Regions from separate parts of the Stenotrophomonas sp. PD6 genome, predicted to be linked through region 1. Evidence: riboswitches for the same ligand, from Rfam matches in the RefSeq annotation. Region 1 holds a riboswitch; the other holds the start of a gene.
The links. A riboswitch is a leader RNA that binds a small molecule or an ion and turns the genes downstream of it on or off. The one in region 1 is predicted to bind glycine.
Positions count from the first base shown of each region.

Region 1 (4,355 bases):
TCGCCGCAGTACATCGCCGACCTGGTGGCCTGGGGCGCGATCGGTGCGCGCACCACCGAAAGCCAGGTGCACCGCGAACTGGCCTCCGGGCTATCGTGCCCGGTAGGCTTCAAGAACGGCACCGACGGCAACATCAAGATCGCCGCCGATGCGGTGGGCGCGGCCTCCAACCCGCATCACTTCCTGTCGGTGACCAAGCAGGGCGACACCGCCATTGTGGCCACCGCCGGCAACCCGGACTGCCACGTGATCCTGCGCGGCGGCAAGGTGCCCAACTTCGACGCGGCCAGTGTGGATGCCGCCAGCCAGACCCTGGCCAAGGCGCAGTTGCCGGCGCGGCTGATGATCGATGCCAGCCATGCCAACAGCAGCAAGAATCCCGAGAACCAGCCCAAGGTAATCGCCGATATCAACGCGCAGCTGGCGGCGGGCGAGGACCGCATCGTGGGTGTCATGGTGGAAAGCCATCTGGTGGCCGGCCGCCAGGACCTGGTCGAGGGCGAACCGCTGGTCTACGGCCAGAGCATCACCGACGGCTGCATCGGCTGGGACAGCTCGCTGGCCGTGCTCGAATCGCTGGCCCAGGCAGTACGTGCGCGTCGCGCGCGCCGGCTGAGCGAAGCAGCCTGACCCCAGGCCGCCGTAGAGCGGGGCTCTGCCCCGCTACACGACACCGCACCTACTGAAAATGCCGGTTCTGCCAATAAAATCAATTGGTTGGATTTTCCGCTGTCACGCACACTGTCGGCCTGCCTTGAGTTCTTGACGGAGTGTGTCTGCGATGAACACAAATGAAGAGTGGTTGTCAGATCGTCCCGCGGGCACGACCAGCAACGTCTTGGCGATCCGCGTGCCTGCAAAAAGAGGCGCGCCCGACCGACACGCGGATCAGACCCAGTTCGTGCTGAGCACTGATAACCTGCGGCGCTTCAACGCTGCACTTGGTGCATCCCTCGAAGACAATGCGGCCATCTGTCGCCTGCTGAGCTACAAGGCGCCTTGGGACCGCTGAGCACGGACGAAGCCACACGCCACATGAGAAGGTCACCGGACTAACAGTCCGGTGCTACCGTTCGTGTATCGCGACAAGGCGCATTGATTCTCAATGCACCTCGTCGCGGTACACGAACTTTGGCATCTCCCACTTGAAGTGGATCGCCAGCAGCCGGAACGCGAAGCCGCCGCCCAGGCACCACAGGGTGGCGGCGTTGAGCGAGACACCCAGTTCCAGCAGGCCCAGCCAGGCCGCGCCGGTCAGCAGGGTGATCACTGCATAGAGTTCCTTCTGGAAAATCAGCGGCACTTCGTTGCACAGCACGTCGCGCAGCACGCCGCCGAACGCACCGGTAAGCATGCCGGCGATCAGCACGATCGGCACCGAATGCCCGCCGTCGCGCGCGACCGCGCAGCCGATCAGCGTGAAGGCGATCAGTCCCAGACCATCCAGCACCAGGAAGGTGCGGCGGAAGTGGTGCATCCAGCGCGCGATCCAGGTGGCGATCAGGGCGGCGCAGATGGTGAAGCCCAGGTACTCCGGGTGCTTCACCCAGCCCAGCGGGTAATGGCCGAGCACGATGTCGCGCAGTGAACCGCCGCCCAGGGCGGTGACGCAGGCGATGATCACCACGCCGAACAGGTCCATGCGCCGCCGCCCGGCGGACAGCGCCCCGGTCATGGCTTCGGCGGAAATGGCGATGAGGTAGATCAGTGACAGCAGCATGGGCGGCTCCGGGTACGGCACAGGCGGGGACGGAACGCGCACGGGCCACGCCAGCGCCGTAGCACTGTCGCAGGGTGGGATTCCGTTGCCGCTCCCGCTGTCCTTTTGCCTGAGAGTTCAGTGGCCAGGCCACGTGCCCCTTCGGCGGGTCATTGAAGACCTCTCTCCAGATCGGCGTGTTGGATGCATGGTTGGTGGCGTATCGAGCCACCGGCCTGAGCGATTATGGGAGCCTGCGCCTTCGGCGGGCGCCAGCGCGGCGCCTCTCTCCTGCATCCGGGGCGGATTCTAGCAGCCAGCGCCGCCATGGAGGTGGATAATCCCGGTATGCCCGCTGAACCCGCCCCCTGGTACGTCTACCTGCTGGAATGCCGCAACGGCAGCTACTACGCCGGCATCAGCAACGACGTGGACGCCCGCTTCCAGGCCCACCTGGCCGGCAAGGGCGCGCGCTACACGCGGGCAAACCCGCCGCTGAGGGTGTTGGCCATGCGCGCCTACCCGGATCGCTCAGCGGCGTCGAAGGCCGAATGCGAACTCAAGCGGCAGCCACGCGACCGCAAGCTCGCCTGGCTGCAGGCGATTGCGGAGCCGCCCGGGTGAGCGTGCTCGGCAGTGCACTCACGGCAGCGGTAGCGGTGCTCCTGCTGCCCACCGGAATTGACTGCTGAGCGGTGCGACATGGGAAGATCGCGTTGTCCCCCTGCCGCCACTGGAAACCCATGTCACGCGACCTCACGCAGTACCCCGAAGACGAGAACGGCGACGTGCTGTGGAAGATGCTGCAGGACGGGGATGACCTCTCCATCGCGCGGGAGGTCGATTTCGCGGTGATCTTCCCCGATGAAGAGGCCGCCATCCGTTTCTCGGTGCACCTGCTCCGCAACGAACAGAAGGTGTCGCTCTCTGCCTACGAAGGCAACGACGACTTCCCCTGGCAGGTGCTGGTGCATCCGCTGATGGTGCCGACCCACGACAACGTTGCCGGGTTCGAAGCGTTGCTGGAATCGGAGGCGGCCAAATTCGAGGGCCGCATCGACGGCTGGGGCTGCATGGTGCAGGACTGAGCCCCGGTCGGCATGCCATGACCCTCAACGACAGCGACAAGGCCCGGGCAATGCTGGGCAAGACGGTGCTTGCCGGCATCACTTACCTGGATGCCGACGGCAACGCGCTGGAGCATCGCCAGTTCGCGGGCGAAGTGCTGCGCATCAACGACGACGAGGGCGTGGTGCTGGCCAGCGCGGTGGACGGCGAGGAACTGTTCCTGCCGCCCACGCTGGACCACTACACGCCAGCCGCACCGGGCGATTACACCTTGCGCTCGATAGCGCTGACGATCAGCAACCCGGATTACCTGTGTACCTGGGACGTGCATCTGGCGCGTGGCAATGACGCCGACGTGGGCGAGTGAATGCTGCAGCGTGATCTGAACGACAGCGACGCATGGCGTCGCTCTACGAATCAGCGTTCTTCGTTGCCGCGTACCCGCCGGTCCTCCTGGTCATCGCCAAAGATGATCCGCGCGCTGCGCTGGTAGCTCCAGTACGCCACCGCCCAGTTGAGCAGCACCACGATGCGGTTGCGGAAGCCGATCAGGAAGAACACGTGTGCGGCCAGCCAGAACCACCAGGCCAGCACGCCGGACAGCTGCAACCGCCCAAGGTGGACGATGGCCGCCATGCGGCCAATGGTGGCGAGGTTGCCGAAGTCCTGGTACGTGAACGCGCCCGGTGCCGGTTTGCCGTCCAGCCGCGCGCGCACGGTCGCGGCGACGTGCTTGCCCATCTGCTTGGCGGCCGGCGCCACGCCCGGTACGGGCTTGCCGTTGGCCTGGCTCAGCGCGGCCAGGTCGCCGGCCACGAAGATCTCGGGATGGCCTTCAATCGTCAGGTCGGGCTGCACCGGCACGCGCCCGGCGCGGTCCAGCGGCACCTCCAGCGTGCGCGCGAGCGGTGAGGCGGCCACGCCGGCGGCCCACACCACCGTGCGTGCGTCGATGAACTGTTCGCCCAGCTGGAAGCCGTTGCCGTTGATGTTGCTCACCGGCGTTCCGGTAAGGACTTCCACGCCGAGCTTCTCCAACTGGCGGCGCGCCTTCAGTGACAGCACCTCGGGGAAGCTGGACAACACCCGTGGGCCGGCTTCAACCAAGCGCACCTTGGCCGTGGCCGGGTCGATATGGCGGAACTCGTTGCGCAGCGTGTGGCGGGCGATTTCCGCCAGGGTGCCGGCCAGCTCCACCCCGGTGGGGCCGCCGCCAACCACGGCGAAGCTGAGCCAGGCGGCCTTGCGGACCGGATCGGGTTCAGCCTCGGCGCGCTCGAAGGCCAGCAGCAGTTTGCGGCGCAGCGCGATCGCATCGTCCAGTGTCTTCAGACCGGGCGCATCGGCCGCCCATTCGTCGTGACCGAAATAGGCGTGGGTGGCGCCGGTGCACAGCATCAGGGTGTCATAGCCCAGCTGATTGCCGTCGGCCAGCGTGATCTGGCGGGCATGCTTGTCGATGGCGGTGACTTCGCCCAGCCGCACTTCCACGTTGCGCTGGTGGCCGAGGATGTGCCGCAGCGGCGCGGCGATGTCGGGCGCGGACAGGCCGGCAGTGGCGACCTGATAGAGCAGGGGCTGGAACAGA
Region 1 is NZ_JBLZQD010000031.1:6,384-10,738, forward strand. Features, by position in the region: gene ACOZHM_RS20525 (3-deoxy-7-phosphoheptulonate synthase) at 1-630, shown strand, start outside; gene ACOZHM_RS20530 (hypothetical protein) at 782-1,012, shown strand; gene ACOZHM_RS20535 (trimeric intracellular cation channel family protein) at 1,103-1,720, opposite strand; glycine riboswitch at 1,810-1,900, opposite strand; glycine riboswitch at 1,921-2,003, opposite strand; gene ACOZHM_RS20540 (GIY-YIG nuclease family protein) at 2,027-2,323, shown strand; gene ACOZHM_RS20545 (ribonuclease E inhibitor RraB) at 2,443-2,787, shown strand; gene ACOZHM_RS20550 (hypothetical protein) at 2,805-3,134, shown strand; gene ACOZHM_RS20555 (NAD(P)/FAD-dependent oxidoreductase) at 3,185-4,355, opposite strand, start outside.

Region 2 (4,355 bases), on a different contig from region 1:
CTCGGCCTTCGCTTCGGCGTGCGCGGCGTCTTTCAGCGCGTCCGAATACACCAGGCGCACCGGCGTGCCCTGCCGTTCCTGCAACTCGGCGGCCTGCATGATCAGCGCCAGCACGCGCGCGGCGCTGGTGGTCTGGCCTGCGATGCGGCCGTCCATTCCCAGCACCCATTCGCCATCGCGGCGGACCACGCCGGCCAGCAGCGTGCGCTGCTGATCGCGCAGTTCGGCATGCGGCTCCACCGGCGAGGCATGGGCTTTTTCGCGGTTGGCCGCCTCGGCTTCGCGGCGCTTGCGCAGGTCACGGCGCAGTTTGGAGGTGGTCGACATCAGGGGGACTTCCGGACTGCATCAAAGGTCAAAGGATAACGCACCGGGCCCGGCCAGCCATGGCCGGCCCCCGGGTGCACAGGGTTCAGGCCGCGGTTGCCAGCGCCTCGCGGCGGCGCTCGCAGCGCCGCTCCCAGAACCAGAAACTGGCGCCGATGGCGAAGAAACCGGCGTAGCCCAGCGCCAGGTGCAGCGGCTGGGCGCTGAGCAGGGGCGACACCACGCCGGCCACGACGGTGTTGATCATCAACTGGATGAACATCTGCATGGACGACGCCAGCCCGCGCTGGTGCGGATACATGTCCAGCACCGCCAGCGCCAGGATCGGGAAGATCAGCGCCATGCCCACGCCGCCGATGAAGATCGGCAGCACCGCCCACGGCAGCGCGATCTGCCCCACCGCCAGCACGTAGCCAAGATTGACCAGCGCCGATGCCGCACACAACGCGAAGCCGATGCCCACCTGCCGCTGCGCCGTGATCCGCCCGGCCATGCGCCCGGACAGGAACGAGCCCATGGTCATGCCGCCGATGGTGGGAATGAACAGCCAGGCGAAACCGCCCTCGCCCAGCCGCAGGTGCTGCATCACGAACACCGGCGCCGAGGCGATGTACAGGAAAATGCCGGAAAAATTGAATGCACCCGCCGCCGCCAGCCGCAGCAGGCGCGGGTTGGTGCCCATCTGCACGTAGCTGCGCAGCAGCGCGCCGGCCGACAGCGGCGTCCGCGCCTCCACCGGATGGGTCTCGGGCAGCCACTTGCCGGTGGCCAGCAAAAGCACCACCGCGAACACGACCAGGAACCAGAAGATCAGCGGCCAATCGCCGCCGCCGAGCAGGATCCAGCCGCCGATGATCGGCGCGATGGCCGGGGCGATGCCGAAGATCATCGAGACCTGGCTCATCAGCCGCTGCGCATCTGCACCGTGGTACAGGTCGCGGATCACCGCGCGGCCCACGATCACGCCCACGCCGGCGGTCACGCCCTGCAGCGCGCGGAACACCAGCAACGTGGTCAGATCGCGCGACAGCGCGCAGCCGATGGAGGCGGCGATGAACAGCACCAGCCCGCCGAGGATCACCCGGCGGCGCCCGAATGCATCCGACAGCGGGCCATGCGCCAGGCTCATCAAGCCATAGAACAACAGGTAGACGCTGACGGTCTGCTGCACCGCCACCTGGTCCACCTGCATGCGTTCGCCCAGCAGCAGGAAGGCCGGGAAAATGGTGTCGATCGAGAACGGACCGAACATGGCCAGCCCGGCAAGCAGCAGGGCCAGGCGGCGGGTCGAGGGTGAGGCGGGCGTCATCGGGTCTTCCGTCAACAGCCATGCGCGAACGCATGGAAGGCGCCGGCCCGGAACGGGTGGCGCCTGATGAATACGAGGATCCGGCCATGATAGGCCGTCCGCCTGCCTGGCACCATGCCCGAAGGCCCGTGAGCGACCGGTGCTGCCCGCCTGTTCATGTGGCGGACGGCCGCTGGCGGGCGGGCCGCTGGGCTATAATCGCCGGGCTACATGGTGGGAGAAGCGGAGAGTTGTTTTGACCCCCGCTGCCGAAGGCGCAACGCCCGTAATCGCTCAGGCCCGATACCACCCGCATCAAAACTCTGGAGAGACCGGCCACTGCCGGCGCCGAAGGGGCACGAAGCACGCAGATGCGCGCTTTTAAACTCTCAGGCAAAAGGACAGAGGGGCACCCAGGAAGGCCGCAAGGTCTTCTGACCGTGCGTGCCCACTCTCCGAGATGCCAGCCATGTCCCAGAACACCCCTTCCCTGCGCGAGCTTGAACACAGCCACGCGTTCGTCGAACGCCACATCGGCCCCAACGACGCCGAAATCGCGCAGATGCTCGACGTGGTGGGCCACACCTCGCTCGACGCACTGACCGACGCGATCGTGCCGGCCGGGATCAAGTCGCCCGCACCGCTGGCGCTGCCCGAGTCGCTGACCGAAGTGGAAGCGCTGGCAAAGATCCGCGCGATCGCCGACAAGAACCAGGTGTTCCGCACCTTCATCGGCCAGGGCTACTACGGCACCCTGACCCCGAACGTCATCCTGCGCAACGTGCTGGAAAACCCGGCGTGGTACACCGCGTACACGCCCTACCAGGCCGAGATCTCGCAGGGCCGCATGGAAGCGCTGATCAACTTCCAGACCCTGTGCGCCGACCTCACCGGCATGGAGATCGCCAACGCCTCGCTGCTGGACGAAGCCACCGCCGCCGCTGAAGCGATGACCCTGGCCAAGCGTTCGGCCAAGAGCAAGTCCGACACCTTCTTCGTGCACGACGCGGTGCACCCGCAGACGCTGGAACTGCTGCGCACCCGCGCCGAGCCGATGGGCATCGTGCTGCGCGTGGGCACCCCGGCCGAGGCGATGGAAGCCGAGGCCTACGGCGTGCTGCTGCAGTACCCGGACACCTTCGGCCATGTGGGCGACTACAAGGCGCTGGCCGACTCGGTGCATGCGCGCGGCGGCCTGGTGGCCGTGGCCACCGACCTGCTGGCGCTGACCCTGATCGCCGCCCCCGGCGAATGGGGCGCGGACATCGTGGTCGGCAACTCGCAGCGCTTCGGCGTGCCGTTCGGTTTCGGCGGCCCGCACGCCGCGTTCATGGCCTGCCGTGACGCCTACAAGCGTTCCATGCCGGGCCGCCTGATCGGCGTGTCGGTCGACGCACAGGGCAATGCCGCCTACCGCCTGACCCTGCAGACCCGCGAGCAGCATATCCGCCGCGAGAAGGCGACCTCCAACATCTGCACCGCGCAGGTGCTGCTGGCGGTGATGGCCTCGATGTACGCGGTGTACCACGGCCCGGACGGCCTGACCCGCATCGCGCGCCGCACCCATCGCCTGGCCGCCATCCTGGCCGCCGCGCTGCGTGGCGCCGGCGTCAACGTTGGCGAGCACTTCTTCGACACGCTGCACGTCAAGGACATCGACGCCAAGGCGATCCACGCCAAGGCCGCCGCCGCCCGCATCAACCTGCGCGCGATCGACAGCGAAGCGGTGGGCATCAGCCTGGACGAAACCGCCACCCGCGCCGACATCGTCGCGCTGGGCCAGCTGTTCGGCGTGAGCGTTGACGTGGAGGCGCTCGACGCGGCCACCGCCGACGCCCTGCCGGCCGGCCTGGTGCGCACCAGCGCGTTCCTGACCCACCCGGTGTTCAACACCCACCACAGCGAACACGAGCTGCTGCGTTACCTGCGCTCGCTGGCCGACAAGGACCTGGCGATGGATCGCACCATGATCCCGCTGGGCAGCTGCACCATGAAGCTCAACGCCACCGCCGAGATGATCCCGGTGACCTGGCCGGAGTTCGCCAACATCCACCCGCTGGCCCCGGCCGACCAGGCCACCGGCTACAAGGAACTGATCGACGGGCTGGAAGCGATGCTGGTCGAGTGCACCGGCTATGACGCGGTGAGCCTGCAGCCGAATTCCGGCGCGCAGGGCGAGTACGCCGGCCTGCTGGCGATCCGCGCCTACCACCGTTCGCGCGGCGAAGGCCATCGCGACGTCTGCCTGATTCCGGATTCGGCGCACGGCACCAACCCGGCCTCGGCACAGATGTGCGGCATGAAGGTGGTGGTGACCAAGACCGACGCCAACGGCAACGTCGACGTCGAAGACATCCGCGTCAACGCCGAGAAGTACGGCGACCGCCTGGCCGCGCTGATGATCACCTACCCCTCCACGCATGGCGTGTTCGAGGAAGAAGTGGTCGAGATCTGCGAGATCATCCACAAGCACGGCGGCCAGGTGTACACCGACGGTGCCAACATGAACGCCCTGGTCGGCGTGGCCAAGCCCGGCAAGTGGGGCTCGGACGTGTCGCACCTGAACCTGCACAAGACCTTCTGCATTCCGCACGGCGGCGGCGGCCCGGGCGTGGGCCCGTGTGCGGTCAAGTCGCACCTGGCTCCGTTCCTCCCGAAGGTGCTGGGCGGCGAAGGTGACGTGGGCATGGTCAGCGCTGCCAGCTTCGGCAGCGCCTCCATCCTGCCGATCAGCTGGATG
Region 2 is NZ_JBLZQD010000007.1:20,525-24,879, forward strand. Features, by position in the region: gene ACOZHM_RS11665 (hypothetical protein) at 1-327, opposite strand, end outside; gene ACOZHM_RS11670 (multidrug effflux MFS transporter) at 413-1,636, opposite strand; glycine riboswitch at 1,929-2,030, shown strand; gene gcvP (aminomethyl-transferring glycine dehydrogenase) at 2,076-4,355, shown strand, end outside.
Region 2: linked by a shared signal. The riboswitch ahead of gcvP (aminomethyl-transferring glycine dehydrogenase) and the one ahead of ACOZHM_RS20535 (trimeric intracellular cation channel family protein) in region 1 are both predicted to bind glycine.